3 regions of the Raoultella sp. genome follow, and region 3 is predicted to be linked to each of the others. Evidence: predicted binding sites of a transcription regulator. Region 3 holds the regulator's gene; each other region holds the start of a gene.
The links. Region 3 encodes ArgR, which controls arginine synthesis, uptake and breakdown. Its sites were predicted from a motif close to ANTGAATAAAAATACANT; they were not measured.

Region 1 (10,747 bases), on a different contig from region 3:
GAAGCCCAGACGCTGTTCCAGTCGGGCTGGTTTATTGAAGGGTTGCTGTCGCAAACGCTGATTGTGCATATGATCCGTACGCGGCGGATTCCGTTTGTGCAGAGCCGCGCCGCGTGGCCGCTGTTTGCCATGACGCTGGTGGTGATGCTGGTGGGTATCGCTCTACCGTTCTCGCCGCTGGCGAGCTATCTGCAGCTGCAGGCCCTGCCGCTGAGTTACTTCCCGTGGCTGATTGCCATTCTGGCAGGCTACATGACGCTGACGCAGATGGTAAAAGGCTTCTACAGCCGTCGTTACGGCTGGCAATAACCCGTCTTTGTGCCGACCGTTCTCCCTCGAGGGAGAACGGTTTTTTTGGCCTTTCTCTTAAATCTCAGAAAGTTGTGAACCCCGTCATCCCCTTTGCTTGACGCTCTTTGGCGCGCATGTTAACCCAATGTTTTGCTTTTTTTGGCCCGTCATCAAAAGGAAAACTCATGCTTAATTCTGTGCGTTATGGCCTGCTGAGCAGCGGATTATTATTTGGTGCGATGGCACAGGCTGCTCCGGCGGGCGATCTGCCGCTGATGCCGTGGCCGGCTCATGTCGAACGCCCGCAGTCGCCGGGCGAGCTGGTGTTAAATAACCAGCTGACGCTGAATGTGAGTGGCGACGTACCCAGCGACGCCGTAGGCCGCTGGCGCGAGCGTATTGCCCGCCAGACCGGCTGGACGCTACAACCGCAAATGGCGCTGACTAACATGCCGACGATTAACGTGGTAGTGGCCAAAAAAGTGCCGGCGATTCCTCACCCTGACAGCGATGAAAGCTACCAGTTGAAGGTGACCGCCGAGGGCGTTACCCTCACTGCGAATACCCGGTTTGGCGCGATGCGCGGGATGGAAACGCTACTCCAGCTGTTGCAGAACGGCGCCGAAAATACGGCGATTCCTTACGTCACGATTGATGATGCGCCGCGCTTCCCGTGGCGTGGGCTGCTGCTGGATTCCGCTCGCCACTTCCTGCCGCTGGATGCGATCAAACGCCAGATTGACGGCATGGCGGCGGCCAAGCTGAACGTCTTCCACTGGCATCTGACCGACGATCAGGGCTGGCGCTTCGCCTCCACGCGTTATCCGAAACTACAACAGAAGGCCAGCGACGGGCTGTTTTATTCGCAGGCGCAGATGAAAGAGGTGGTGCGCTACGCGGCGGACCGCGGCATTCGCGTGGTGCCGGAAATTGATATGCCCGGCCACGCGTCGGCGATTGCGGTGGCCTACCCGGAACTGATGAGCGCCCGGGGGCCCTACGAAATGGAGCGCCATTGGGGAGTGCTGAAACCCGTGCTCGATCCCACCAAAGAGGCCACCTACGCCTTTGCGGAGGCGATGATCGGCGAGCTGGCGGCGATTTTCCCGGACCCATATCTACATATCGGCGGGGATGAAGTTGACGACAGTCAGTGGAAAGCGAACCCGACTATCCAGGCATTTATGCGCGAGAAAGGGCTGGCCGATAGCCACGCGTTGCAGGCGTACTTCAACCGCAGGCTGGAGGCGATCCTCGAAAAATACCACCGGCAGATGGTAGGCTGGGATGAAATTTATCACCCCGACTTGCCGAAAAGCATTCTGATTCAGTCCTGGCAGGGGCAGGATGCGCTGGGCGAGGTGGCAAAACAGGGCTATCGGGGGATCCTTTCCACCGGTTTCTATCTCGACCAGCCGCAGTACACCGTCTACCACTATCGCAATGAAATTGTGCCCCAGGGGCTGAACGGCGTGGAGGCGATCGATGATAACGACAGCGCGCAGAGCTGGAGCTTCTCGATGCCGCGGCTGAAGGGCAGTGCGGTTGAGGGGAGCTTTACACTGGTTAAAGGCGAGGGTGGCTGGCGCGGTTTTATTGATTTCAACGGTAAATCTCGTCGTGCGGTGCAGGATATTGAATGGGGCGGCGACGATCGGCTGACCTTTCGCGTCGACACCTGGATGGGGGAAACCCGGCCGGTGCTGACCGTGAACGACGATAAACTGGGAGGCTATTTTCTGCTGGGCAACACCCGCTATCCTGTCAGCGGTCACAGGCTGGAAGCGACTCCCCAGGGCACACCGCCGGTGGTCCCGGATACGGACCAGCAGAAGAACCTGCTCGGCGGTGAAGCGGCGCTGTGGGCGGAAAATGTGGCGGCGCCGGTGCTGGATATTAAACTCTGGCCGCGGGCCTTTGCGGTGGCGGAGCGGTTATGGTCGGCGCAGGATGTCAACGACAGCGATAACATGTATCAGCGGCTACAGGCAATAGACAGTTGGTCTACAGTGTCGGTTGGCCTGCAGCAACATACCCAGCAACTGGTGCAGTTCACGCGCTTAGCCAATGGCAGCAGCACGCTGCCGCTGCAAATTCTCGCTCAGGCGCTGGAGCCGGCGCACTACCACACCCGCCAGCATCTGAAATTCCAGGCTAATCATTATCATCTGTTTGAGCCGCTGAACCGCCTCGCTGATGCGCTACCGGCGGAAAGTCCCACCATACGCAACCTCGATCGTTGGGCGGCGCGTTTGATCAGTGATGCTGAAGACAGCGAAAGCGCGGATGCGCTGCGCCATATTTTTACCCTTTGGCAAAATAATATCGCCGATGCCCAGGGGCTGACGGAAAACAGCTATCAGCTGGCGGCGATAAAACCGGTGGTGGCGCAGGTGGATAAGCTGGCGACGCTGGGGATACGGTTGACCGATCTGGTGGCGCGTCAGGGAACCCTGGATGATAAAGAGTATGCCTCGGTTCAGGCGCAACTGGACGAAGCGGCGAAAACGCAGGATGAGCTGGTGATTGCGGCGGTATATCCGCTGGAGAAACTACTGCGGGCGACGAAGGTTGAGTAGTGAAACGCCCTCACCCGGCGCAGCGATCAAGGTGCGTGGGTGAGGGGATGCGAGGCTTAGCGACGGATCGCGATCGCTTCGATCTCGATCTTCACATCTTTCGGCAGGCGAGCGACTTCAACACAGGAGCGCGCAGGGAAGGTCGCGTGATGTTCGGTGAAGAACGCTTCATAAGCGGCATTCACGGTGGCGAAGTCGTTCAGATCTTTAACGAACACGGTGGTTTTAACAATATCGCCGACTTTCAGGCCTGCGGCTTCAACGATAGCTTTGACGTTGTCCAGAGACTGACGCGCCTGAGCGGTGACATCTTCCGGCACGCTACCGGTTTTCGGATCGACGGGGATCTGACCGGAAGTGATGATCATGCTGCCCAGATCAACACCCTGAACATACGGGCCGATTGCTGCCGGGGCATTTTCCGTCGCGATAGTTTTAGACATGAGTTCTCCTGAATAACAGCATTATTAAATAGGGACGCAAAATCCTTCGAGTTGCATCGACGCGGCAAGGGGGAAAGCGCCCGCATGGCCGACAAAGAAACAGCTTGAAGGATAGCGCGTATGGAACCCGGCCATTATAGGTAGCCGGGTGGCCAATACCAACCTCAATTAGTTCGCCAGAACCACATAATGCGAAAACTCTTTTTCACAATATTTGCACTTCAGCGCGATATCGTTTTCGCGCTTTTTCACCGCAAAGCTTGAGGAAACCGGCTCGGCATGGCTGATACAGTTGCTGTTCGGGCAGACCAGCACGCTGTTAATCCGTTCCGGCAGATTAGGGCGTGACTTACCAACCACTTCATAATTATCGATGCGGTTGACCGTCGCATGCGGCGCATACAGCGCCAGCTGGTTCACCTGTTCGTCGGTCAGGAAGGTATTCTCGATTTTGACCAGGTCCTTGCGGCCCATTTCACCTGACGGCAGGTTCAGACCGATGGTGATACGCTGATCGGTTTCGGTCAGTTTGAATAATGTCAGCAGCTTAAAGCCCACCTGCGCAGGGATGTGGTCGATGACGGTGCCACGTTTAATGGCTTCTACCTGCAGTTTATTATCGTGTGTCATGGTCGTTTCCCCCTTTACAGAGCCAGCTCGCGATTCAGTACCAGTGCCAGTAACGCCTGGCGTGCGAAGATGCCGTTGCCGGCCTGCTGGAAGTACCAGGCGTGCGGCGTTTTATCGACATCGGTGGTGATTTCATCAATGCGCGGCAGCGGGTGCAGCACTTTCATATTGTGACGGGCGCCTTCGAGGTCGGCGGCGCGCAGGACAAACTGTGCTTTCACATTAGCGTATTCCGACGGGTCAAGGCGCTCTTTCTGCACGCGTGTCATGTACAGAATATCCAGCTCTCCCATCACTTCATCAATGGCGCTGTGCACACTCCAGGCAATCCCTTTCTCATCCAGCATATCGAGGATGTACTGCGGCATCGCCAGCGCATCCGGGGCGATAAAGTAGAAGCGGTTGCCGTTAAATTTCGCCAGCGCCTGGGTCAGCGAATGGACGGTGCGGCCATATTTGAGGTCACCGACCATTGCGACGTTGAGGTTTTCCAGACGGCCCTGAGTTTCCTGGATGGTGAAGAGATCCAGCAGGGTCTGTGTCGGGTGCTGGTTAGCGCCGTCGCCGGCGTTGAGGACCGGGACCCCGCCAGAAAATTCGGTCGCCAGACGCGAAGCCCCTTCCTGCGGGTGGCGCATCACGATGGCATCGACGTAGGTACTGATGACCGAAATGGTGTCGGCCAGGGTTTCCCCTTTTTTGCCCAGCGAAGTGTTGTTGCTGTCGGAAAAGCCCACCACGCTGGCGCCAAGGCGGTGCATCGACGTTTCAAACGACAGACGGGTACGGGTGGAGGCTTCAAAGAAACAGCTGGCGATAACCTTATACTTCAGCAGTTCCGGCTGTGGGTTCGCTTTCAGTTTTGCAGCGGTTGCCAGGACCAGTTCGAGGTCTTCCCGGCTGAGATCGTTTATGGAAATGATATGTTTTTGATATAGCGGGTTAGCCATGTTTATCTCCTGACGCCTGGGCAAAAAAAAAGCCCCTTAAATAAGGGGCTTCGAGAATTCATTGAGCAACGGAAAGAAAAACGCTACGCCAGCGCCTGTGTTCAGACGCGGTAAGACAGAATGTCGTACGCAGTAGACCATGCTTCCTCCCGGCAAATCGACCGGCATTATACGCAGCTCAAATTTCGGATCAAGCGATTAGTACACAAACAAGAAAACGATTGCTTCGATAAGCCTGCGTCAGCGCAAAAAACCGCAAAAAAGATGTGGTATGGCAGTGTGAAGGGGCGTATAAAAACAAAAATGAAAAGCTGTTTTATCTTTGAGGGGTATTATGTTCGTTGGTCACATTCATCATCTGCAGGCCTGGCTACCGGACGCGTTGCGTCAGGCGATTGAACACGTTAATGCGCACGTGAGCGAAGAGACGCTGCCCGGCAAATACGATATTGACGGTAATAACGTGTTTTATATGATTTCGGAAGATACGACCGAACCTCTTGCCGCCCGTCGCGCGGAATACCACACACGCTATCTGGATATCCAGATTGTGCTCCGCGGTCAGGAGGCTATGACCTTCAGCACCCGGCCTGCCGGCGCACCGGACATTGACTGGCTGGCGGACAGAGATATTGCGTTTCTGTCTGCTGGTGAACAGGAGAAAACCGTCGTGCTGAACGAGGGCGATTTTGTGGTCTTTTACCCGGGAGAAGTGCATAAGCCGCTGTGTGCCGTGGGTGAACCGGCCAAAGTGCGTAAGGCGGTAGTGAAGATCCTGATGGCGTAAAAAAATCCCCCGGGCTGCGGCAGGCGCCTTGCCCGGGCTACAGATCCGTGCGGTTTGGGGGCGGGTAGCCCGGATAAGCGCAGCGCAATCCGGGAACAGGCCGCGAGAGAACGACTATTTACTGAGTGTCGCCACCATCACCGCTTTGATGGTATGCATCCGGTTTTCCGCCTGATCGAAGACGATGCTTGCCGGCGACTCGAAGACCTCGTCAGTCACTTCCATGCCGCCATGCAGGCCATATTCCGCCGCCATCTGCTGACCAAGGGTCGTTTGATCGTCATGGAACGCGGGCAGGCAGTGCAGAAACTTCACCTGTGGATTACCGGTCAGCGCCATCATCTCGCTATTCACCTGATAAGCGCGCAGTAACGCAATGCGCTCCGCCCATTTCTCTTTGGCTTCGCCCATCGAGACCCACACGTCGGTGTAGATAAAGTCCGCCCCTTTCACGCCTGCCGCGATATCTTCGGTCAGAGTGATGTTGCCACCGTTTTTCTGTGCCAGCGCCCGGCATTCCGCCACCAGATTCTCTTCGGGCCAACATGCTGTCGGAGCAACCAGGCGCAGATCCAGTCCGGTCAACGCCGCAGCTTCGAGCATCGAGTTGCCCATGTTGTTGCGGGCGTCGCCAACATACACCAAAGTCATTTCGTTAAAGGCTTTCCCCGGCAGATGCTCTTGCATGGTCAATAAATCCGCCAGCAACTGGGTGGGATGAAACTCGTTGGTCAGACCGTTCCACACCGGTACGCCGGCATAGCTGGCAAGTGTCTCGACAATCTCTTGTCCATGGCCGCGATACTGAATGCCGTCATACATCCGGCCCAGCACGCGGGCGGTATCTTTAATTGATTCTTTATGGCCTATCTGGCTGCCGCTTGGCCCGAGATAGGTGACGCGGGCACCCTGATCAAATGCGGCAACTTCGAAAGAGCATCGGGTACGGGTAGAGTCTTTTTCGAAGATGAGCGCGATGTTTTTTCCAGCCAGATGCTGGATTTCAATACCGTTTTTTTTATCGGTTTTCAGTCTGGTCGCCAGCTTCAGCAGGTCGGTGATTTCTGCAGGGGTAAAATCGAGTAACTTCAAAAAATGCTTCTGATAAAACGCGGACATAATTCCCTCACATGGCTTAAGCTCTATATTGAATTAAAATTCAATTTATATGTATGAATATTCATTTGCAACCCCGTTGCACAAATCTTTCTCGCAAAGGTGGAGGCAATCTCGGCGGTATGTGACAATAGATGTATCTGCCGCACATTATGAGGAACGAGCCATGGCAAACCCGGAACTACTGGAAGAACAGCGTGAAGAAACGCGTCTGATTATCGAAGAGCTGCTCGAAGACGGCAGCGATCCGGACGCGCTGTACACGATTGAACACCATCTCTCTGCCGATGACTTCGAAACGCTGGAGAAAGTGGCTGTCGAGGCCTTCAAGCTGGGTTACGAAGTGACCGAGCCGGAAGAGCTGGAAGTGGAAGAAGGTGAAGTGGTTATCTGCTGTGACATCCTGAGTGAAAGTGCCCTGAAGGTAGAGCTGATTGATGACCAGGTTGAGCAACTGATGACTCTGGCGGAAAAATTCGGCGTCGAATATGACGGTTGGGGCACGTACTATGAAGACCCGAACGGCGAAGATGGTGATGAAGATGACGACGATTTCGTCGATGAAGACGATGACGGCGTTCGCCACTAAGTAAATCCGCACGTCATCCTGCAGGCCGCGTCTTTGCTGGCTACACACAGAAACCCCGGTGACATCTTTCTCTATGTTGTCGGGATTTTCGTCTCGTTATACCCTGAACAATAATATTGTGTCTGTTTGGATACGGTAACGGCCAGCAGCCGTTACCGTATAGCAAGGAACTTCAATGGACTACCCGCAAATACTCTCCCCGGTACATGATTTCCTGCACTGCCCAACGCCACAGGCGTGGATTGATGAAGCCCGTAAGCCGGAAAATCTCCCGTTGCTGCTGACCGATCATATGGTCTGTGAGCTAAAAGCGGCACAAAACGCGCTGCTGCTGGTGCGTAAATATGTCGCTGATAAAGAAGGGGCCGACGAGCTGCTGGCCTGCCTGAAGCCGTATGAGGACTTTACCTACCGCTGGGGTCCCGAGCCGGATTTCGTCGCGCTGCATAAACGGATTAATAAAAGCACTATGCCGCAGACCGACGATCCCTGGTGCCGTCAGTTGGTGGACAGCATGGTGCTGCTGATTAAAGAAGAGCTGCACCATTTCTGGCAGGTGCGGGAAATAATGCTGGCCCACGATATCCCGTACGTCAAAATCACCGCCAGTCAGTATGCCCGTGGGTTACGCAGAGAGGTGCGTTCCCACGAACCGGTGATGCTCATCGATAAGCTGATTTGCGGAGCCTATATCGAAGCGCGCTCCTGCGAGCGCTTTGCCGCGCTGGCGCCGTGGCTGAATGACGATCTGCAAAAGTTCTATCTGTCGCTGCTACGCTCCGAAGCGCGGCACTATCAGGACTATCTGGATTTGGCGCAACAGATTGCCGAAGAGGATATCAGTGAACGTATTCACCAGCTTGGCGAGGCGGAGGCGGCGCTGATTAACGCGCCCGAGGCGGAGTTTCGTTTTCACAGCGGCGTGCCCGCCTGAGCGTCAGGCCGCAGCTTCACCGCCGCGGCCTGACGATCCATTACAGATTGGCGTTTTTATCTTTCTCTGCTGTCGCGGCGGCTTTGGGCGCGCCGAGGGTGGTTTTAAACCAGTTCACTACCCGTTCAATAACCGGCTTCTGATACCAGCTGTCATCGCCGTGCTCCGCGCCTTCCAGCAGCACGTAATCGGCCGGATTATCCTCTTTCTTCAGGGCGCGATAGAGCTGTTGACTTTGTACCGGTGAAACCAGGGTGTCGGCGCTGCCGTGCATAATTAAAAATGGCGGCTTTTTACCGCTGATATGGCCCATCGGGCTGGCAGCCAGCGCTTTTTGCGGGTCACTGGTAATCGTCGCTCCCGGCCAGTCGCGAAAGGCGCTACCGTGGACCAGCAGCGCTTCAGTGACTGCAGGTGACTGGTGCACTTTTTGAATCGCCTGCGGAAAACCTTCGCCGATATTCAACAGGTTCGAAATACCGTACAGCGTGGCGGCGGCCTGCACGTCCGATGATTGCGCCAGGTTATCGCCACGATCGAACGTTTTGTCGCCATTGGTGAGCGCCAGCATTTGTGCCATATAGCCGCCAGCGGAATCCCCGAGGACGCCAATACGCGACGGATCTATACCGTACTCCGCGGCATGTTCGCGCAGATAGCGAACGGCGGCTTTACCATCGATAACCGGGGCCGGGAAGGTATCGGGAACCGTACGGTATTCCGCCGCCGCGACGACGAATCCCGCCGACGCCAGCGCCATACGCATCTCGATAAACTTATTCCAGGCCGCGCTGGTGAAACCGCCGCCGGGGAAATAGACGATTGCCGGTTTCAGATCGCCGTTACGCGGCACCAGTAAAGACATATGCAGTTGACGAACGGCGACGGTACTTTTTACCTGGCTATATACGATATCGTTGAGCGCATCGATACGGCCCCGGGTTTTTTCCACACGGATGACCTGAGCGCCTTCGGTATTGCCAGCAATTTCGGCGGCGTTAACGCTGGAAGCCATACCGGCAAGTATCATGCTGCCGGTGAGCAGGAGGGAGAGTTTTTTCATTATGTTCTATCCTGAGCAAGGCCTGCCGCGGCGGCAGGCTAAAAGATCCAATGCTCGAATAGTGTATTAGCGAAAACTTGCGGTGAATAACGCTCTTTTTGCATGAGAATCATGCATTTTTTCGATTAATCCGCGTTGCCGTTTTGCTGGCGCTACAGCACTTTCAGCATCCTGACTTCGCAGTCAACGTGGCCGGTGCAACCCAGCGGCCCGTCGATATGTTCGAAGCCCAGGCGCTCATATAGCCCGACGGCTTCTTTCAGGAAAGCGGTGGTTTCCAGATAGCAGCGTTTGAAACCCTGCTCGCGGGCATAATCTAACGCCAGCAGTGCCAGCTTTTTCGCCAGCCCCTGGCCACGGGCAGAGGTCATAAAGTACATTTTCTGGAGTTCGCAGATATCCGGTTCGCTATGCGCCAGCGGAGCAATGCCGCCGCCGCCGACTACCCGACCATCCTGTTCAACCACCCAATAGGCGGAGCCCGGCTGGCTGTAGAGCTCAAAAAGCTCATCGAGGTTGGGGTCTGCTACGGTGTAGCCCTTATCGGCCGTCAGCCCGTATTCCGCGGAAACCTGGCGGATAACGTTGGCGATAGCAGCATTGTCTTCAGCGGTGATGCGGCGCAGCGACGCCGTAACGGTCGCGATCGTATTCATACGATTACTCATAGCAAAAAATGACGGATGGTGTTGTTAATAACATCGCGAGCGGGGGGAGCGCAAGCGGGTATCGCGGATAAAAACGCCCCTTGCCTGAGCAGGCAAGGGGCGGGAGGATTACAGCGCGGCGATGACCGCCTGCTGTTCGATCAGTTTACTTTTCGCTTCGGCATAACCGTCCAGCTTCTCACGCTCTTTGGCGATCACCGCTTCCGGTGCGCGGGCGACAAAACCTTCGTTAGCCAGTTTGCTTTCGATACGACTGATTTCACCGTCGATCTTCGCCACTTCTTTCGCCAGACGCGCCAGCTCATCTTCTTTGTTGATGAGACCTGCCATCGGGATCAGCAGTTCGGCGCCGTCGATGATTTTGGTGACGGAAACCGGACCTTTGTCGTCGGCTGATAGCACGGTGATGCTTTCCAGACGCGCCATGGACTGCAGGAAGTTCTGGTTGTCGGTCACGCGACGCTGAGCGTCGGCGCTGCAACCGCGCAGCAGCAGTTCGAGTGGTTTGCCCGGGGCAATGTTCATTTCCGCACGGATATTACGTACGGCAATGATCGCCTGCTTCAGCCATTCGGTATCGGCCAGCGCCGCTTCATCAACCTGAGCCGCATCGTAAGCCGGGAACGGCTGCAGCATGATGGTGTCCGCATTGATACCAACGATGGTTTTCACACGCTGCCAGATGGTTTCAGTGATG
Region 2 (10,747 bases), on a different contig from region 3:
TTATTCATCCTCCGTCGCCATGATAGTTCATGGCGATAGATAGCATAGCAACCAACGATTATCCCTATCAAGTTTTCTGTTCAATAATAAACCCAGAAACAAGGCGAAAGTCGGTAAATCACGATATCGCCTCAGCATATTCCCTGACAAAACAACTAAAGCCAACGTGAACTTTTGCGGACCTTGTGTCCGCTTTTTTTTGCATAAAAAAGCCCGGGTAGAGCCCGAGCCTGTTTTATCGCTTATCTCGTTAGTCTTACCCGCGAAAAGCGAAGATTTACGCCAGACGCCGTTTGGCGTCAGCAATCGCCTGGACAACCTGCTTCGGCGAGACGCCGCCTTTTGCCGAACGCTTATCCAGGCAAGACTGCAGCGACAGAACCGGATAGACATCGTCAGCAATCACGCCGCTAAACTTCTGCAGGTCGGCCAGCGCCAGATCTTCCAGTGGTTTGCTCTGGGCAATCGCTTCCACAACCGCTTCCCCAACGATATGGTGTGCTTCACGGAACGGTACACCTTTCGCAACCAGGTAATCCGCAAGTTCAGTCGCATTCGCATAACCTTGCTGCGCCGCCTCTTCACAACGCGGACGCTTAACCTGAATGCCATCCAGCACCAGCGTCGCCATATTCAGGCAATCGAGCCAGGTATCGAGCGCGTCGAACAGCCCTTCTTTGTCTTCCTGCATATCTTTGTTGTAAGCCAGCGGCAGGCCTTTCAACGTCATCATCATCCCGGTCAGCGCACCCTGCACGCGGCCACATTTTCCGCGGATAAGTTCGAGCGCATCCGGGTTCTTTTTCTGCGGCATCAGCGAAGAACCGGAGGTGACACGATCGGATAATTCAATAAAACCGGCTTCGCCCGTATTAAAGAAAATCAGGTCTTCGGCGAAACGCGACAGATGAACCATGCCAATCGACGCATCGGAGAGCAGTTCCAGCACATGGTCGCGATCGGATACGCTGTCCAGGCTATTGCGGGTCGCCGAAGCAAAACCCAGCCAGTCCGCCAACTGCTCACGATCGATATCATAGGCGGTACCCGCCAGCGCACCGCAGCCCAGAGGGCTGACGTCCAGACGCTTGAGGGTATCCTGCAAACGGCTTTCATCGCGCGCCAGCATCTCAACGTAGGCCAGACACCAGTGGGCGAACGTCACCGGTTGCGCACGCTGCAGATGGGTATAACCCGGCATCACGGCGTCCTGGTTATTCTGCGCCGTATCCACCAGCGCGCTTTGCAGCTGGCGATTCGCAGAGAGCAGCTCCGCGACCGTATCTTTACACCACAGCTTCAGATCGGTTGCGACCTGGTCGTTACGGCTACGCCCGGTATGCAATTTCTTACCCAACTGGCCCACTTTGTCGATCAGTTTACCTTCCACCCAGCTATGGATATCTTCGGCATCGCTTGCAAGAATTTGCTTCGGATTCGCCCGCACCTCTTCCAGCAGCACGCTGAGCGCCTCTTCCAGCTGCTGCTGCTCAGCGGCACTCAGCACGCCCACCGTCACCAGCGCTTTAGACCAGGCAACAGAGCCAACGATATCCTGCTCCGCCAGGCGGTAGTCGAAGCGCAAAGAGTCGTTGAACTGCTTGAACCGCTGATCTGCTGCCTGAGTAAAACGCCCGCCCCAAAGTGCCATAACCATTTCCTTACATTCGTTTAGTTCTGCCGGGTGACGCTTCGCTAACCCGACCTACAGTCTTGTAGGCCCGGCAAACAATACGCCGCCGGGCATAAAATATTAAGCCAGAATACGCGTGCCGATCGGCGTGCCATTAAACAATGCCGGCAGCTGTTCCGCGTGACGCCAGGAGGCGATATCCACTGGGCGTCCCAGCGCGCGCGCCGCATCCAGCGCGGCATTCACCTTCACGATCATGCCGTCAGTGATAATGCCTTGTTCGATCAGCTGCTCCGCCTTCGCCGCGGTCATCTCCGCGATACGCTGGCCTTTACCATCGAGAATACCGCTGACATCGGAAAGCAGAATCAGATCCGCGCCGAGGGTCGCCGCCAGCGCAGTGGCCGCCTGGTCAGCATTCACGTTCATCAGCTCTCCTTCATCGGTCACGCCGATCGAACTGACTACCGGCAGGTAGCCGCCGGCCAGCAGGGTGTTAATCAGCGCCGGCGATCCCGGCTGCGCCAGGCCAACGTGGCCCAGATCTTCATCAAGCTGAGTGACCTTCACGCTGTCACCATCGCCAAGGAACAGGCCAACGGACATAATATGGTGTTTCTTCGCCCATGCCAGCAGCGTCTTATTCGCGGTTCCCGCCAGCGCACCGGTAATAATGTCGATCTGATCCGCAGGCGTCACCCGCAGACCATTTTTCTTGTTCACCGGCAGGTTGAGCTGCTTCATCAGCTCATCCACCACACAGCCGCCGCCGTGAACAATAACCAGCGGACGATGATGCGTTTCACGATAATTGACCAGCGCGGTAAACAAACGCTCCAGCGCTTCTTCGCTGTCGAGTAAAACGCCGCCGAGTTTGATAATTAATGGGTTCATCATCACACCTTAAATAAGAGACTGCGTTTCAGCGAAGCCGAAACGAATATTCGCGCACTGTACTGCCTGTGCTGCCGCGCCTTTCAGCAGGTTATCTTCCGCAGCCACCACGATAATATGCTGGCCCTGAACCGCAAAACCGATATCACAGAATGGCAGACCTACGACGTTTTTCAATGCGGGCACGCTTTTATCGTATAAACGGACCAATGGCTTATCGGCATACGCCTGCTGGAACACCCTGGCAACCTGCTCTTTGCTGACGCCTGGCTTCAGGCGGCAGGTAATGGTTTCCAGAATCCCACGTTTAAAGTTGCCAAGATGAGGCGTAAAAATCACCTCTGCGCCCAGATGAGTCGAGATTTCCGGGTGGTGGCGATGGTTGAACACGCCATACGGCTGCAGGCTGACTTCACAGAAGCTATTGCCGATGGCCGCCTTACGACCCGCACCGCTGACGCCGCTGGTCGCGTTGATCACCGGCCACTGGGTAAGATCCAGCAGGTCCGCATCGATCAGCGGCTTCAGAGACAGCTGAGCCGCCGTCGGATAGCAGCCCGGTACGGCAACCAAATTCGCCTCTTTCAGTTTGTCGACGCTCCACTCAGCCAGACCATACACTGCCTGCTCAAGCAGAGCCGGATGCTGATGAGTAAAGCCGTAATATTTTTCGTAGAACGCAGCGTCGTTGACGCGGAAGGCGCCGGATAAGTCGAACACCACGCAGCCTGCGGCCAGGAACTGCGGCGCCAGGTCGTGACTCACTTCATGGGCGGTAGCGAGGAAGACAACATCCACCCCGTCGCTAAATTCGCTGATATCTGACATCGGCTGCAGCGGTAAATCCACAATGCCTTTCAGCTGCGGATGCAAATCGGAAATTAATTTCCCTGCATCATTGCTTTGCGCGGAGACCGTCAAAGCGGTTATGGTCATATGAGGATGGCGATTTATATAGGTCACTAGCTCTGCGCCGGCATAACCGCTGGCACCCACAATCAGCGTCTTCAACATCGGGGCTCTTCACCTTCTTACGTCATATTTGTCCAGGAAGCATTTATCTTCCTCACCCTGTTAAGCCGTAAGCACTTTCCCTACATTTTATGGGTTTTCTTACGCTCAACGATAATGTATTTTTATTCATAAATAATGCATGAATATTGATACTATCATGACTCGAGGTGTGTCAACAATGAAAAACAATTTACCCCCATTTATCGAGATTTACCGCGCATTGATCGCCACACCTTCCATCAGTGCAACCGAAGAGGCGCTGGATCAAAGTAATGAGACTTTAATCAATTTACTTGCCGGCTGGTTCCGCGAAATTGGCTTCAATGTCGAAGTGCAGCCGGTGCCGGATACGCGCAATAAATTCAATATGCTGGCCAGTAGCGGCCACGGCGCTGGCGGCCTGCTCCTTGCCGGACATACCGATACCGTTCCCTTTGATGACGGCCGCTGGACCCGCGATCCTTTCACCCTCACCGAGCACGAAAACAAACTGTACGGCCTCGGCACCGCCGACATGAAAGGTTTTTTTGCCTTTATTCTTGATGCCCTGCGCGATGTCAATGTGAGTCAGTTGAAAAAACCGCTCTACATCCTGGCGACCGCCGATGAAGAGACCAGCATGGCCGGCGCCCGTTACTTTGCCGAAACAACTCTGTTGCGCCCTGATTGCGCTATCATCGGCGAACCGACCTCTCTGCAGCCGGTACGCGCGCACAAAGGCCATATGTCCAACGCTATTCGTATCCAGGGACAGTCTGGACACTCCAGCGATCCGGCGCGTGGCGTCAACGCCATTGAGCTGATGCACGATGCTATTGGTCGCATCATGCAGTTGCGCGACTCGCTGAAAGAGCGCTATCACTACGATGCCTTCACTGTACCGTATCCGACGCTCAACCTCGGGGCTCTCCATGGCGGTGACGCGTCAAACCGCATCTGCGCCTGCTGCGAGTTGCATATGGATATTCGCCCGCTTCCGGGTATGACACTCAACGATCTTAACGGACTGCTGGATGAAGCACTGGCACCGGTTAGCGAGCGCTGGCCGGGCCGCCTGACCATCTCCGAGCTGCATCCGCCAATTCCAGGCTACGAATGTCCGCCAGACCACCGGCTGGTGCAGGTCGTTGAAAAACTACTCGGCGCACAAACTGAAGTTGTGAACTACTGTACCGAAGCCCCGTTTATCCAGACGCTCTGCCCGACGCTGGTTTTAGGTCCTGGCTCCATTAATCAGGCCCACCAACCGGATGAATATCTGGAAACCCGCTTTATCAAGCCAACCCGGGAGCTTATTACACAGGTTGTCCACCATTTCTGCTGGCACTAAAAGCCTGCGGATCCCGCCTCTTTTACTGGGGCGGGACGGTGATTCTGGTCACATTTTAATAAGCAACACTTATCAGACGACGTCTGAATTAAATTTCGTAAATTGCCGCCATTTATTCGTTTGCTGAAGCGATTTCGCAGCAATTGACGTGGGGGTTTTTACGTGGCTTTATAAAAGACGGCTGCTTATCCGCCGCTCAACGTTGCAGAGTGCCGGGTATAACAAAATAAAATGAGATGGGGTGTCTGGGGTAACATGAACGAACAATATTCCGCTTTGCGTAGTAATGTCAGTATGCTCGGTAAGGTGCTAGGCGATACCATCAAGGATGCTCTGGGAGAGAACATTCTTGATCGTGTCGAAACTATCCGTAAATTGTCCAAATCCTCTCGCGCCGGCAATGAAGCCAATCGCAAGGAATTGCTCACCACTCTGCAAAACTTGTCCAACGACGAGCTGCTGCCGGTAGCGCGCGCCTTCAGTCAGTTTCTGAACCTGGCCAATACCGCTGAGCAATACCACAGTATTTCGCCAAATGGCGAAGCGGCCAGCAATCCGGAAGTGATTGCCCGTACCCTGAGAAAGCTTAAAGAGCAGCCTCATCTCAGCGAAGACACCATTAAAAAAGCGGTAGAATCCCTCTCTCTGGAGCTGGTACTCACCGCTCACCCCACCGAGATCACCCGCCGTACGCTGATCCACAAAATGGTGGAAGTAAACAACTGCCTGAAGCAGCTTGATAACAAAGATATCGCTGACTACGAGCACCACCAGCTGATGCGCCGTCTGCGCCAGCTGATTGCCCAGTCATGGCATACAGATGAGATCCGTAAATACCGCCCGACACCGGTGGACGAAGCAAAATGGGGTTTTGCCGTTGTTGAAAACAGCCTGTGGGAAGGTGTTCCAAACTACCTGCGCGAGCTGAACGAACAGCTGGAAGAGAACCTCGGTTATCAGTTGCCGGTGGACTTCGTCCCGGTGCGCTTCACCTCCTGGATGGGCGGCGACCGCGATGGCAACCCGAATGTCACCGCCGATATTACCCGCCACGTGCTGCTGCTGAGCCGCTGGAAAGCAACCGACCTGTTCCTGAAAGATATTCAACTGCTGATTTCCGAACTGTCGATGGTCGAGTGTACCGATGAAGTGCGGGAGCTGGCTGGCCCGGAAGGCGAGCAGGAACCGTATCGTTATCTGATGAAAAAGATGCGTACCCAGCTGATGGAAACGCAGGCCTGGCTGGAAGCTCGCCTGAAAGGGCAGAAGCTGCCGAAACCTGCCGGCCTGATTACTCAGAACGAACAGCTGTGGGAGCCGCTTTACGCCTGCTATAAGTCACTGCAGTCCTGCGGCATGGGCATTATTGCCAACGGTGAACTGCTCGATACCCTGCGCCGCGTGAAATCGTTTGGCGTACCGCTGGTACGTATCGATATCCGCCAGGAAAGCACCCGCCATACCGAAGCGCTGGGGGAGATGACTCGTTATCTCGGTATCGGCGATTACGAAAGCTGGTCAGAAGCCGACAAACAGGCATTCCTGATCCGCGAACTAAACTCTAAACGTCCGCTGCTGCCGCGTCACTGGGAGCCAAGCAATGAAACCCGCGAAGTGCTCGACACCTGCAAAGTGATCGCCGAAGCGCCACGCGGATCTATCGCCGCCTACGTGATCTCCATGGCGAAGACCCCATCCGACGTGCTGGCGGTTCATCTGCTGCTGAAAGAGGCCGGTATCGGCTTCGCCTTGCCGGTTGCACCGCTGTTCGAAACCCTGGATGACCTGAACAACGCCAACGACGTCATGACCCAATTGCTGAATATCGACTGGTATCGCGGCTTTATCCAGGGCAAACAGATGGTCATGATTGGCTATTCTGACTCAGCAAAAGATGCCGGCGTGATGGCTGCTTCCTGGGCGCAATACCAGGCGCAGGATGCGTTGATCAAAACCTGCGAAAAAGCCGGTATTGAACTCACGCTGTTCCACGGCCGCGGGGGTTCTATCGGTCGCGGCGGCGCACCAGCGCACGCGGCGCTGCTTTCGCAGCCTCCGGGAAGTCTGAAAGGTGGCCTGCGCGTCACTGAACAGGGTGAGATGATCCGCTTTAAGTATGGTTTGCCGGAAGTCACTATCAGCAGCCTGTCGCTCTATACCAGCGCGATTCTGGAAGCCAACCTGCTTCCACCGCCGGAACCAAAAGCAGAGTGGCGCGATATCATGGCCGAGCTATCCGATGTCTCTTGTAAAATGTACCGTGGCTATGTACGTGAAAATAAAGATTTCGTGCCTTACTTCCGCTCCGCCACCCCGGAGCAGGAGTTAGGTAAACTGCCGTTAGGTTCGCGTCCGGCAAAACGTCGCCCAACCGGCGGTGTCGAATCGCTGCGCGCCATTCCGTGGATCTTCGCCTGGACACAGAACCGCCTGATGCTGCCCGCCTGGTTAGGTGCTGGCGCGGCGCTACAGAAAGTGGTCGAAGGGGGTAAGCAGAGTGAACTGGAAGCAATGTGCCGCGACTGGCCGTTCTTCTCCACCCGCCTCGGCATGCTGGAGATGGTCTTCTCGAAAGCTGACCTGTGGCTGGCGGAGTACTACGATCAGCGCCTGGTGAAATCGGAGCTGTGGACGCTGGGTAAAGAGCTACGCAAGCTGCTGTCTGCCGACATCAACGTCGTGCTGGCGATTGCTAACGACTCACATCTGATGGCCGATCTGCCATGGATCGCCGAGTCTATCCAACTGCGTAACATCTATACCGACCCACTGAACGTCCTGCAGGCTGAACTGCTGCACCGTTCGCGTCTGGCGGAAGCCGAAGGTAAAGAGCCGGATCCGCGCGTCGAACAAGCGCTGATGGTCACGATTGCGGGCGTTGCCGCAGGTATGCGCAACACGGGCTAATTTCTCAGCCGTTCCCGGTCACACTCTGTTTATCGGGAAAAAACCGGATAGCGCCTTATCCGGTTACGCTTTCCCCGGTCAGCATCACGTGACCGGGGATTTTTATTGATAACTGAAAACCACGTCTTGTGGGCGTGGTCAGCAACAGGTTTTGGCTCTGCCTTACTGTCATTGGATTTAAATCTTACAGAACTGGCAGAGGCTTTTTTTTAAGGATTTTGGTACGCCCCTATGGGGCGAAATCAATGCCGCCTTCTATGAAGGCGGATTTTTACTAGTGGTGCAGCATTTCGTCGACAATCTGCTCTTTATGCAGAGCATAGGGATAATATGTCGGCCAGTTATCCATTTCTTTCAGTAACGCCTCCTGCGAGTCATTGCCCATAAAGATGTGGAAATGTTGTGATTTGCGCGGTCCGATAATATGATCGCTGAACTGAACAAATTTCGGCGCTTTTGACTCCGCCTGCTGGCATTCGAACAGGTAACGCACCCCCTTCTTGCCGGAAACATAGGTCAGGATCTTATAGCCGGAATAGGTATATTTACAGGCATTAACAGTCTTGCCAACGTGGAACTCCATCATGTTATCTTCGATCCCAATCTGGTCCACATCGGTGGCATACCCTTTCTTGTAATATTCCCGATATTCCGCCACGCTCTTGCCGCCCGCTTTTTTGGCTTTTTGCTCCAGTACCGGATCCAAATCGCCATTCAGCAGATACGGATTCACCGACTGCCAGATCCCGTCCCAGTCGCTTAGCGCCCGATCTTTAACATCTGTATCGGCAAAAATACCCTCGCTGGCCTTAACCTCCGCCTCCGTTAACGCGGGGCCATGGCTATGGTGACCATGGGCAAAGGTCTGTGCACTGGCTAACAACATGCCAATACCCAGCGCAAGGGCAGAAATCTTTTTGGTCATCACTCTCTCCTGAGTTAACATTTGCAATAATGCGTTACGATATAACATATCACACATAATCTGCAATACTGTTCCTCCCTCTTTGCCCGCTGACTTTTACCCTTTCCTCGCTGTACGGTATGATAAAAACGTGGCGTCTTTTACGGAGCAAGAATGGATATCGATCTCAACCAACACATCGACGCTTTAATCAAAAACCCGGCAACGATCGGGCATATCCGCTTTACCAACGACAACCGCCCGGCTTCTGGTAACGTGGAGAAGGTTGATTTCCCACGCCTCGAAATCATTCTTGAAGGACAGCTTCACGATGCCGGTATCAAAGCCGATCCGCCCGTGCTGTCGCGGCACGACGTGCTGTTTATTCCCGCTGGCGGATGGCATTCTCCCCATTGGCAGTTATCCTGTACTGTCCTGAGTATTGTATTTGGCAAGCAGCAGATAGAGCTCACTCTGACGCGCTGGAACGGCAGTACGTTGAATGTTGAGGATAAGCTTCAGTTACCACGCCGCGGCCCCCGGACGGGCTCCTTCCTGCTTCAGGCGCTCAATGAGATGCAGATGCAACCGCAGGAACAACACACCGCGAGATTTATCGTTATCAGCTTGCTGAGCCATTGCGCCGATCTGCTTGGCAGCCAGGTGCAAACTGCCTCACGAAGTCAGGCGCTCTTTGAGGCGATCCGCAAATATATCGACGCTCACTTTGCCGGACCACTAACCCGCGAATCGGTGGCACAGCAATTTTATCTCTCGCCAAACTATCTCTCCCATCTGTTCCAGAAATGTGGACCCATGGGGTTTAACGAGTATCTGAATCACATCCGGCTTGAGCAGGCCCGTATGCTGTTAAAAGGTCACGACATGAAAATTAAAGATGTCGCTCACGCCTGTGGTTTTGTCGACAGCAACTATTTCTGCCGTCTGTTTCGCAAGAATACCGAGCGTTCCCCCTCCGAGTACCGCCGCCAGTACCACAGCCAGTTGACGGAGAAACCACGCTAAGCAGAAACTAGATTTTTGTAAGTAAGCCCCGCATTTTTATGATCATCCAGCCCGGATACGCCAGATATAGCTGGAAAACGTGATCTAAATCATCCTTACCCGCAATGCGTACATTTATCCAGTTTTTGGCAAATTTGTCATCTGGCGACCCGCCGAGGAGAAGCCGTATTCTTACCTCAACATCACTGAATTGAGCATTGAGGAAAGGCTATGAAACTCTATCTGGACACCGCGAACGTAGCAGAAGTTGAACGTTTGGCACGCATCTATCCGTTAGCCGGAGTGACCACCAACCCGAGCATTATCGCCGCAGGCAAAACGCCGATCTGGGATGTTCTCCCGCGCCTGCAAAAGGCCGTCGGTCCCGCTGGAACGCTGTTTGCCCAGACTATGAGCCGCGAGGCTGAGGGCATGGTGGCGGAAGCCAAACGGCTAAGTAACGCCGTTCCAGGCATCGTGGTTAAAATCCCGGTCACCGCTGAAGGCCTCGCCGCTATCAAATTACTGAAAAAAGAAGGTATCCCAACGCTGGGTACCGCGGTCTATAGCGCCGCGCAGGGGCTGCTGGCAGCGCTGGCGGGCGCAAAATATGTTGCCCCTTACGTCAACCGCGTCGATGCCCAGGGAGGGGACGGTATTCGCATGGTGCAGGAGTTGCAATCCCTGCTGGAGCAACACGCGCCAGGGAGCAAAGTGCTGGCCGCCAGCTTTAAAACTTCGCGTCAGGCGCTGGATTGCCTGCTGGCCGGCTGTGAAGCTATCACCCTTCCCTTAGATGTAGCGCAACAAATGCTCGGCACCCCCGCGGTAGAGTCAGCCATAGAGAAGTTTGAGCAAGACTGGAATAACGCTTTTGGTAATCTGAACCTGTAACCCGATTGTCGCGTCGCCAGAGGACGGTGCCACGATCAACCAGGAGGAATAGAAATGGATCGCATTATTCAATCCCCAGGCAAATATATTCAGGGCGCGAATGCTATCACCCGCCTTGGTAACTATCTCAAACCGCTGGCCGAACGCTGGCTCATTGTTGGCGACA
Region 3 (10,747 bases):
AATCATCAGGATCTTTTTGCCATTCTTGGCCAGTTGGCCGAGCGCCGTCTGGATTACGGCGACCTCTATTTTCAGTCGAGCTATCACGAATCTTGGGTTCTGGAAGACAGCATCATTAAAGATGGTTCGTACAATATTGACCAGGGCGTCGGCGTGCGTGCGGTCAGTGGCGAGAAAACGGGTTTTGCTTATGCCGACCAAATCAGCCGGCTGGCGCTGGAACAGAGCGTGCAGGCGGCCCGCACCATCGTGCGCGATAGCGGTGACGGCAAAGTGCGCACCCTGGGAGCGGTAGAATACAGCACTCTGTATACCAGTATCGATCCGCTACAAAGTATGAGCCGCGAAGAGAAACTGGATATTCTGCGTCGCGTCGATAAAGCCGCTCGCGCCGCTGATAAACGCGTACAGGAAGTGTCCGCCAGCCTGAGCGGTGTATATGAATTGATTTTGGTTGCCGCGACCGATGGTACATTAGCGGCGGACGTTCGTCCGCTGGTGCGTCTGTCAGTCAGTGTGCTGGTGGAAGACGACGGTAAACGCGAACGCGGCTCCAGCGGCGGCGGCGGACGTTTTGGCTATGATTATTTCCTGGCAGCCGAAGGGGGTGAAGTCCGTGCCGATGCCTGGGCGAAAGAAGCGGTACGTATGGCGCTGGTGAATTTGTCTGCCGTTGCCGCCCCGGCGGGCATGCTGCCGGTGGTGCTGGGTGCGGGCTGGCCCGGCGTGTTGCTGCATGAAGCGGTAGGGCACGGCCTGGAAGGCGATTTCAACCGTCGCGGTACCTCGGTGTTCAGCGGCCATATGGGGGAGCTGGTGGCTTCCGAATTGTGCACCGTAGTGGATGATGGCACCATTGCCAATCGCCGCGGCTCGTTGGCCGTTGATGACGAAGGGACGCCGGGCCAGTACAACGTACTGATTGAGAACGGTATCCTGAAAGGCTACATGCAGGACAAACTCAACGCGCGCCTGATGGGGGTTGCCCCGACCGGTAACGGTCGTCGCGAGTCGTACGCCCATCTGCCGATGCCGCGTATGACGAATACCTACATGCTGGCAGGTAAATCGACGCCGCAGGAAATTATTGAATCGGTTGATTATGGTATCTATGCCCCTAACTTTGGCGGCGGTCAGGTCGATATCACCTCCGGTAAGTTTGTGTTCTCCACTTCAGAAGCCTACCTGATCGAAAAAGGTAAGGTCACGAAAGCGGTGAAGGGCGCGACTCTGATCGGTTCCGGGATTGAAGCGATGCAGCAAATTTCCATGGTTGGTAACGATCTGAAGCTTGATAGCGGTGTCGGCGTGTGCGGTAAAGAGGGCCAGAGCGTGCCGGTAGGCGTTGGCCAACCGACGCTGAGAGTCGATAACCTTACCGTTGGCGGAACCGCCTGAGTGTTTTGAGTGCGCTTCCGCATCTTGTGGAGGCGCAGCCTGCACCGGCGACACTCCTTCTTTGGTGTTGCCGCTAGCGGGAAATTCCCCTTCCGTGCATCCCCTGGTAAATTTTTGCCACCTCGACGAAATACTCCGTCAGCGAATTAATGCAGACCTGAACCTTCAACGGTAGCTTGTCTTTTTCGGTATACACCGCGTACACCGGGCGAGGATCGGACTGGTAGCTTGGCAGCAGGATCTCCAGCTCGCCTCGGTTGATCTCTTCGATTGCCCACATCAGCGGGACATAAGCCACACCAACGCCTGCGGTCAGCCAGCGTATCAGCGTCATGGGGTCATTGGTAACAAAGCGGCCCTGTGGGATCAGTTTGGTTGAGATCCCTTCCGGGGCGATAATTTCAAATTCATTATCAGGGCGCACGCTATACTCAAGCCACGAATGGCTGGTGAGATCGGCCGGTTTTTCCGGGATGCCCGCCTGCTGTAGGTAGCTTTTCGCTGCGCAGAGCACCATCGGCATCGAGCCAAGCCGGCGTGAAAAGAGACTGGAATCCTGCAATGCCCCGACACGGATCACCACATCCAGGCCGTCAGCAATCAGATCCGGCGCAGGAATTCCGGTGACCAGGTTGACGGATAAACCCGGGTACTCTTTCAGCATTCCGGCGGTAATGTGGGCGAGGACATTCTGTGCCATAGTTGAGGAGCAGCCGACGCGCAGCGTACCGATAGGCGTATTATTAAACGCGTACAGTTGCTCATGGACGTCCTGCGCTTCGAACAACATTCGTCGGCAGCCCTGGTAATAGATCTTACCGGCTTCTGTTAAGCCAAGGCTGCGGGTGCTGCGGTTAAGCAGCTTCACCTGGAGTTCATCTTCCAGTTTGGCGACAGTCTGGCTGATGGATGAAACGCTCATCTGGAGCTGGTGTGCCGTGGCGGTAAATGAACCAAGTTCAACCACTTTGGCAAAAACGGACATGCGTTTTAATCGTTCCATTATTCACTCTGACTTAAAAGTGATTTAGATCACATAATATAGATCATGCTGCAATTGTTACGTTACTATATTGTTAGCTACATAATAAACGCTTCACCATATCACCTGTACGCTTCTTACCAAGGTCATTATGAGTCTGTTTCCTGTCATCGTGATTTTCGGCTTGTCGTTTCCGCCGATCTTCTTTGAGTTGCTAATCTCGCTGGCCATCTTCTGGCTGGTTAACCGACTGCTGGTTCCCACCGGCATCTATGATTTTGTCTGGCACCCTGCACTGTTTAATACCGCGTTATATTGCTGCCTTTTTTATCTGATATCGCGTTTGTTCGTTTGAGGTCGATGTGAAAACACTAACAAGAAATATCTTCCGTACCGCAATCACTGTGATACTGGTTATCCTGGCATTTGTCGCGATTTTTCGCGCCTGGGTCTATTACACCGCGTCTCCCTGGACACGTGACGCGCGATTCAGCGCCGACATCGTGGCCATCGCACCCGATGTTTCCGGGCTGATTTCGCAGGTAAATATCAAGGATAACCAGCTGGTTAAGAAAGACCAGGTTTTGTTTGTGATTGACCAGCCGCGTTATCAGAAAGCCCTCGAAGAAGCTCAGGCCGACGTTTACTACTACCAGACTCTGGCGCAGGAAAAACGTGTTGAAGCCGGCCGCCGTAATAAGCTGGGTGTACAGGCGATGTCTCGAGAAGAGATAGACCAGGCCAATAACGTCTTACAAACGGTAGAACATCAGCTGGCGAAAGCCGTGGCCAGCCGGGATCTGGCTAAGCTCGATCTTGAACGCACAGTTGTCCGCTCGCCGGCCGATGGTTGGGTGACTAACCTCAACGTTTACAACGGTGAATTTATTACCCGTGGCTCGACAGCCGTGGCACTGGTGAAACAAGATAGCTTTTACGTGGTGGCCTACCTCGAAGAGACCAAACTGGAAGGAGTACGTCAGGGCTACCGTGCGGAAATTACTCCGCTGGGAAGCAGTCGCTCGATTAAAGGTACGGTGGACAGCATCGCCGCCGGGGTGACCAACGCCAGCAGCAGCAGCGACGCCAAAGGGATGGCTTCCGTGGACTCTAACCTTGAGTGGGTTCGCCTGGCTCAGCGCGTGCCGGTCCGTATTCGACTCGACAAGCAGCAGGGCAATCTGTGGCCAGCGGGGACAACCGCGACGGTAGTGATTACCGGTAAAGAAGACCGTGATACAACCCGGGTGAACTTTTTCCAGAAACTGGCGATGCGCCTGCGTGAGTTTGGTTAATCGCCATGGGGATCTTCACCATTTATCCCCGGCACCTTCGCTTCGCGATTAAATTAGCGTGCGCGCTGGTGCTGGCACTCTTTGTCGGCTTCCACTTTCAACTGGAAACGCCGCGTTGGGCGGTGCTCACCGCGGCTATTGTCACCGCCGGTCCCGCGTTTGCCGCCGGTGGAGAACCTTATTCTGGCGCCATCCGCTATCGTGGGATGCTGCGTATCGCCGGGACGTTTATCGGCTGTATTGCCGCGCTGGCGATAATCATTCTGATGATTCGCGCGCCGCTGTTGATGATGCTGGTGTGCTGTGTGTGGGCGGGGTTCTGCACCTGGATCTCTTCGCTGGTTCGCGTCGAAAACTCCTACGCCTGGGGGCTGGCAGGCTATACCGCGCTTATCATTGTTATCACCATTCATACCGACCCGATGCTGGCGCCGCAGTTTGCCGTTGAGCGTTGTAGCGAGATTGTGGTGGGCATTGTCAGCGCCATCATGGCGGATCTGCTATTTTCCCCTCGCTCGATTAAGAAAGAGATCGATCTTGAGCTGGATAACCTGCTGGTCGAACAGTACCGCCTGATGCAGCTTTGCGTGGCGCATGGCGATAGCGAAGTGGTTGATAAAGCATGGGGGGCACTGGTGCGTCGGACCAGCGCGCTGGAAGGAATGCGCGGCAACCTTATCATGGAGTCCTCGCGCTGGGCCCGGGCCAATCAGCGTTTGAAGGCCATTAATACTCTTTCTTTAACGCTGATTACCCAGTCCTGCGAAACGTACCTGATCCAGAATTCGCACCCGGAAATCGTGACCAATGATTACCGTGAGCTGTTTGCCGAGCCGGTTGAAACCGTGCAGGATGTCCATCGACAGCTGAAAAGAATGCGCCGCTTTCTGACCTGGAAAGGGGAGCACAATACGCCGGTAACGATTTACAGCTGGGTTGGCGCCGCGACACGCTATCTGCTGTTGAAGCGCGGCGTGGTTGGCAATACCAGGATTAGCCGGGTTGAAGATGAAGTGCTGCGGGGGGAAGTGGTAATAAAGGCGGGTTCCGCCGAGCATCATCATGCGATGGTCAACTTCTGGCGCACCTCCATTTCCTGCATTCTTGGGACGTTGTTCTGGCTGTGGACCGGCTGGACCTCCGGCAGCGGGGCGATGGTGATGATTGCGGTGGTGACGTCGCTTGCCATGCGCCTGCCAAACCCTCGAATGGTGGCGATAGATTTTCTCTACGGTACGCTGGCGGCCTTACCACTGGGGGCGTTGTTTTTCCTGGTGATTATGCCCGCCACGCAGCAGAGCATGCTGTTGCTGTGTATCAGCCTGGCGGCGATGGCGTTCTTTATCGGTATTGAGGTACAAAAACGGCGGCTGGGATCGCTGGGAGCGCTGGCGAGTACCATCAACATTCTGGTACTGGATAACCCGATGCAGTTTCAGTTCAGCCAGTTTCTTGATAGCGCGTTGGGCCAGATCGTCGGTTGTTTTCTTGCGCTGATGGTGATTCTGCTGGTGCGGGATAATTCACAAGCGCGTACCGGGCGTGTGCTGCTGAATCAGTTTGTTTTGGCAGCGGTTTCATCGCTGACGACCAATACTGCGCGTCGTAAAGAGAACCATTTGCCAGCGCTTTATCGGCAGTTGTTCCTACTGTTGAATAAGTTTCCCGGTGATATCGCCCGTTTCCGCCTGGCGCTGACCCTGATTATTGCCCATCAGCGTCTGCGGGATGCGCCTGTGCCGGTGAACGACGATCTGTCGGCATTTCACCGCCAGCTGCGACGCACCGCAGACCATGTGATTTCCGCAGTCAGTGATGATAAACGACGTCATTATTTCGCTCGTTTGTTAGAAGAGCTGGACGTTTATCAGGAAAAACTGCGGGTCTGGGAGGCGTCACCTGCGGTGACGGAACCGGTCCGACGGCTGGTGGATATGTTACGTAAGTATCAGCATGTATTGACCAATAGCTAAACCTGAACCGACGCTAAAGCGTCGGTTTTTTTATCACTATACTTAATCATCGGGGATATTCGCGTTTCGTTCAGGGAAGCCGGGAGAGAGCCCCGGCACGTGTACGCAGGGATGTATTGGCGGGTGGCAATAGCGCGATGTTGACAGGGTGTAGGCGATGACTATCTATACATTTGATTTTGATGATATAGCCGATCAGCAGGATTTCTATCGTGAGTTTTCACGGATCTTCTCGCTCAACCGCGAGCAGGTGAACAATCTGGACTCATTGTGGGAAGCCGTAACCGGCGGTCTGCTACCGCTGCCACTGGAGATTGAGTTTATTCACTTAAGCGATAAACAGCGTCGGCGCTTTGGCGCCTTGATATTGCTGTTTGATGAAGCGGAAGAAGAGCTGGAAGGGGAGCTAAGGTTTAACGCCCGGCAAGCATAAAAAAGCCCCCGACAGGCGGGGGCAAGTCGTCGGACAAGACGACGAGGGTTTATTTGTACAACTCAGCTGTAGCGTGCCAGCTATCGCCGGTACGGGCTTCAATAATACGGTAGCTGCTTGCGCCTTCTTTTTCGGCTTTAGCCGCCAGTTCATGGCGCATATCCATCGGGGCGCTGCCTACCTGAGAAACAGAGATGGTGCCCAGCGACTGCAGGTTTTGAGCTTGTTCCTCGTTGACCTGATGTACGGCGGCGCTGGCGCCGAAGGAGAGGACGGAGGCCAGGCCCAGGGATGCGATGATCATTGAACGTTTCATAAATTTTACTCCAACCATTTGTTGCAGCGGCAGGAGGCTGTAAATAGACCTGGGCCGCTGGAAATTATTCGTATTCAGTTAGTAACCGACAATCGTTACGTCTTATTTATAAAGCTCTGCCGTCGCGTGCCAGTGGTCACCGGTACGGGCTTCGATAATGCGATAAGAAGATGCACCTTCTTCCTGGGCTTTCTTGTTCAGCATTTCATGCATATCCATCGGGGAAGCACTCACCGCGCCGACGGAAATGGTACCGATTGACTGACGGTCTTGCGCCTGATCGCTGTTGATAGAATCAGCGGCGAAAGCGCCAAAAGACAGAACAGACAGGATGCTTAGTTCAGCTACAGATGTTTTGATTTTCATGATGTTTACCTCGTCGAATCTTGTTATTGAGGGCTCTTTGTTTCGTGACCCTCATCACAAAATCAAGTATACACTAATAACCAAAAATATTAATACTCTGCTAATCATTTTGCGAGTAAATAATTACAAAGAATTGTCTTTTTTATAACGTATAAGAATTAGAAATGTCATTTACTCGCTACATAAGACTTAGATAGCGATTAAAATCATATAGATAAGATATTTTGATATTTTGTGCGCTTATGGCCCGTTCATTCGGTAAATGTATGTATAGAGGCCGAAAATCACACTAAATGTTAAAGAAATGCAACATTTTTGAAAAGGCCCTCTGGTCGGAACCAGAGGGGAGGCCCTCAGAGTTCCTGTTCAAACAGAACGAGAATTGCGTCGTATAGATCTTTGACGGTGAAGCCTCTGGCCGGGGTCGTGAAGATGGTGTCATCGCCGGCAATGCTACCGAGGATACCTTCCGATTTTCCGAGAGAGTCCAGCAGGCGAGCAATTAGTTGCGCTGCCCCCGGGCTGGTGCGAATAACCACGACGGCATCGTTATAGTCGATATCGAGCACGAGGTTTTTCAGCGGGCTGGAGGTCGTCGGAACGCCAAGTTCGGCAGGCAGGCAATAGACCATCTCCATTTTGGCGTTACGGGTACGAACCGCGCCAAATTTAGTCAACATGCGGGAGACTTTCGATTGGTTGATATTATCGAAACCTTCTTCCTGCAGCGCCTGGACGATCTCACCCTGAGAGCTGAACTTTTCTTCCTTCAGCAGCAGTTTAAACGCTTTAACCAGTTCTTCTTGTTTTGCCGAACTTCGCATAAGTCACCCAAATTATGGTGGTAAAAACAACATCATTATGCATAGTAATGAATTTTTATGCAAATAATCCGCGGGAGGATAAAGTAAATAATGTTATGAAGGGGGCATATTTTAGCAAATAACCCTGCTAAGGAACATGCCTTCATCACAGGGCGTAAATCGCTGTAAAAGTAAATCAAATGTTATGAGAATGATGTTGTTTTGCCGAATAAACTGGGTGTATTGTAACCAACAGTCGATCCGGTACTACCTTTTGCTGGATGGTCAGTCTTGGGGATAAAATGTAAAGCGGATGGATCGCTGCGCACCAGAACGCATTCTTTAACCATACTTATTGTAATTGTTCATCTTGTGAATTAAGGTCCAGGCGACGGAGTAACGAAAGACTATATTAACCATAATAAGGAGTTTAGGATGAAAGTTGCAGTCCTCGGCGCCGCTGGTGGAATCGGCCAGGCGCTTGCCCTACTACTTAAGACCCAACTGCCTTCAGGTTCAGAACTCTCGTTGTACGACATTGCTCCGGTCACGCCGGGCGTGGCGGTTGATCTTAGCCATATCCCTACCGATGTAAAAATCAAAGGTTTCTCCGGTGAAGACGCAACTCCAGCGCTTGTTGGGGCTGATGTGGTGCTGATTTCTGCTGGTGTAGCCCGTAAACCAGGCATGGACCGATCCGATTTGTTTAACGTTAACGCGGGTATCGTGAAGAACCTGGTACAGCAGATAGCGAAAACCTGTCCTCAAGCCTGCATTGGCATCATTACTAACCCGGTGAACACGACGGTGGCCATTGCCGCAGAGGTGTTGAAAAAAGCGGGCGTTTACGATAAGAACAAACTGTTTGGCGTCACTACGCTGGACATCATCCGTTCGAATACCTTTGTGGCTGAGCTGAAAGGTAAATCCGCATCCGACGTTGAAGTGCCGGTAATTGGCGGACACTCCGGCGTGACCATTCTGCCGTTATTGTCGCAGATTACTGGCGTGAGCTTCAGCGAGCAAGAAGTCGCCGATTTGACAAAACGCATCCAGAACGCTGGTACCGAAGTTGTTGAGGCCAAAGCAGGTGGCGGTTCTGCCACGCTCTCTATGGGGCAGGCGGCCGCTCGCTTTGGTCTTTCCTTAGTGCGTGCGATGCAGGGCGAGAAAGGCGTGGTCGAATGCGCTTATGTTGAAGGCGATGGTCAGTACGCGCGCTTCTTCTCGCAGCCATTACTGTTGGGCAAAAACGGTATCGAAGAGCGTCAGTCGTTCGGTAAGCTGAGCGCATTTGAGCAACAGGCACTGGAAGGTATGCTGGATACGCTGAAGAAAGATATCGCTATGGGCGAAGATTTCGTCAACAAATAAATGGCGATGCGATAAAAAAACCGGAGCCGCGGCTCCGGTTTTTTTATGTCGGTCAGTTGGTCGCCGGATATTCCTGAACGGCAATATGCAGAGTGATTTTTTTGTCATCGCGCATGATAACCACCGGAATTTCTGAGCCGGGGCGGATTTCCGCGACCTGGTCCATGGTTTCGAGGGCGGAAACCGCCGGTTTATCATTCACCGAAATAATCACGTCATTGGCGCGGATACCGGCCTGAGCCGCCGGACCATCCGGGGCAACGTCATTAACCACAATGCCCTGCAGCTGATCGATGCCACCGCCCTGAGCGTGCAGCGGCGCAATCTCGCGGCCGCTGATACCGATATAACCGCGGATCACACGGCCATCGCGAATCAGCTTATCCATGATCTTGGTTGCCAGCTGGAAGGGAATCGCAAAGCCGATCCCTTCCGGCGTTTCACCATCATTACTTTTATCAAATGACAGTGTGTTGATGCCCATCAGTTCGCCCAGCGAGTTCACCAGCGCGCCGCCGGAGTTACCATGGTTGATTGATGCATCGGTTTGCAGGAAATTTTGTCGCCCGGTAGGGTTCAGACCAATACGACCGGTGGCGCTGATAATCCCTTGAGTAATCGTCTGACCGAGGTTGTAAGGGTTACCAATCGCGAGGACCACATCACCGATATGCGGGACCCGTTTCGGGTTGATAGGAATGACCGGCAGGCCGGCATTGGCGTTAATTTTTAAAACCGCCAGGTCAGTCAGGGTGTCAGAGCCAACCAGTAAGGCTTCAAAAACGCGACCATCCTGCAGGGCGACAATAATCTGATCCGCATCATTGATGACGTGTTTGTTGGTCAGGATATAGCCACGCTGGTCCATGATAACGCCGGAACCCAGAGTCAACTGATTATGGCTGGTACCGTTCAGCGCGCGGTTATAGACGTTGACCACCGCAGGCGCGGCGCGGCGAACGGCAGAATTATAGCTGGCGGGCGATTCGTCCGCGCTATCGTACTGGGTTGTCGTCGACAGATGCCATTGACGCAGCGAAGGCATCAAGGCCAGAAGCAGGCCGCCGACGATCAAACCAATGAGTACAGAACGTAAAAACTTTCCAGGCATGATACCGGTATCGTTGATGGATGGACATGCGCAGCATAGCACGAGTTATCCGGACATCGCACGGCGGGCGATGTCCGGAAATACGTGTTATCGCAGCAGCAGATAGATGCTTTCGTTACCGCGAATGATGTTGAGGGCGATGACCGCCGGTTTGCTCTCCAGCACTTTACGTAGTTCGGCAATAGAGCGCACGCGCTCGCGGTTAAGGCCAATAATGATATCGTCCTTATGCAGGCCAACCTGCGCCGCCGGGCTACTTTTATCAACGTTGTCGACGACGACGCCTTTGGTGCCATCTTTCATTTGACCGTCGCTCAACGATGCCCCCTGAAGCGCAGGGATGATGAGCTCGGCGCTGGCGGTAGACGAAGTACTCTTATCCAGAGTGACTTCGACATCCAGCGGTTTCCCGTCGCGCAGCAGGCCCAGCTTCACTTTGGTGCCAGGTTCGGTCGTGGCAATTCGCGAACGCAGTTCGGCAAAGCTGCTCAGTGGTTTGCCGTTCATGCTGACAATCACGTCGCCGGACTTAATCCCGGCTTTCGCCGAACCTGAGTTTGCTAAGACTTCGCTGACGAAGGCCCCGCGCTGAGCGTCAATATTCATCGCTTTGGCAATATCCGCGCTCATTTCCATGCCTTTAATTCCCAGCAGACCGCGTTTGATTTCGCCAAACTGGATCAGCTGTTGAGCGAG

Region 1: argF (ornithine carbamoyltransferase) is a predicted target of ArgR. The motif match lies at 6,827-6,844, and genes of this name have one in related genera.
Region 2: argC (N-acetyl-gamma-glutamyl-phosphate reductase) is a predicted target of ArgR. The motif match lies at 3,655-3,672, and genes of this name have one in related genera.

What each region holds. Positions count from the first base shown of each region.
Region 1 covers NZ_JBCNNS010000020.1:30,938-41,684, forward strand. Annotated here, with positions in the region: gene mgtA (magnesium-translocating P-type ATPase) at 1-309, shown strand, start outside; gene ACZAHD_RS05415 (beta-N-acetylhexosaminidase) at 477-2,870, shown strand; gene ridA (2-iminobutanoate/2-iminopropanoate deaminase) at 2,927-3,313, opposite strand; gene pyrI (aspartate carbamoyltransferase regulatory subunit) at 3,482-3,943, opposite strand; gene pyrB (aspartate carbamoyltransferase) at 3,958-4,893, opposite strand; gene ACZAHD_RS05435 (pyrBI operon leader peptide) at 4,896-4,955, opposite strand; gene ACZAHD_RS05440 (pyrBI operon leader peptide) at 4,930-5,034, opposite strand; gene ACZAHD_RS05445 (YhcH/YjgK/YiaL family protein) at 5,228-5,680, shown strand; gene argF (ornithine carbamoyltransferase) at 5,795-6,799, opposite strand; gene rraB (ribonuclease E inhibitor RraB) at 6,963-7,385, shown strand; gene miaE (tRNA isopentenyl-2-thiomethyl-A-37 hydroxylase MiaE) at 7,561-8,319, shown strand; gene ACZAHD_RS05465 (alpha/beta hydrolase fold domain-containing protein) at 8,360-9,382, opposite strand; gene ACZAHD_RS05470 (GNAT family N-acetyltransferase) at 9,535-10,038, opposite strand; gene ACZAHD_RS05475 (valine--tRNA ligase) at 10,159-10,747, opposite strand, start outside.
Region 2 covers NZ_JBCNNS010000087.1:7,897-18,643, reverse strand. Annotated here, with positions in the region: partial or broken gene oxyR (DNA-binding transcriptional regulator OxyR) at 1-1, opposite strand, end outside; gene argH (argininosuccinate lyase) at 278-1,651, opposite strand; gene argB (acetylglutamate kinase) at 1,754-2,530, opposite strand; gene argC (N-acetyl-gamma-glutamyl-phosphate reductase) at 2,537-3,541, opposite strand; gene argE (acetylornithine deacetylase) at 3,720-4,871, shown strand; gene ppc (phosphoenolpyruvate carboxylase) at 5,127-7,778, shown strand; gene zinT (metal-binding protein ZinT) at 8,053-8,703, opposite strand; gene ACZAHD_RS15390 (AraC family transcriptional regulator) at 8,857-9,708, shown strand; gene fsa (fructose-6-phosphate aldolase) at 9,919-10,581, shown strand; gene gldA (bifunctional L-1,2-propanediol dehydrogenase/glycerol dehydrogenase) at 10,636-10,747, shown strand, end outside.
Region 3 covers NZ_JBCNNS010000011.1:2,722-13,468, reverse strand. Annotated here, with positions in the region: gene tldD (metalloprotease TldD) at 1-1,398, shown strand, start outside; gene aaeR (HTH-type transcriptional activator AaeR) at 1,472-2,401, opposite strand; gene aaeX (p-hydroxybenzoic acid efflux pump operon protein AaeX) at 2,532-2,735, shown strand; gene aaeA (p-hydroxybenzoic acid efflux pump subunit AaeA) at 2,743-3,675, shown strand; gene aaeB (p-hydroxybenzoic acid efflux pump subunit AaeB) at 3,681-5,648, shown strand; gene ACZAHD_RS03160 (barstar family protein) at 5,806-6,081, shown strand; gene yhcN-B (DUF1471 family stress response protein YhcN-B) at 6,131-6,397, opposite strand; gene yhcN (peroxide/acid stress response protein YhcN) at 6,500-6,763, opposite strand; gene argR (transcriptional regulator ArgR) at 7,117-7,587, opposite strand; gene mdh (malate dehydrogenase) at 8,002-8,940, shown strand; gene degS (outer membrane-stress sensor serine endopeptidase DegS) at 8,993-10,051, opposite strand; gene degQ (serine endoprotease DegQ) at 10,139-10,747, opposite strand, start outside.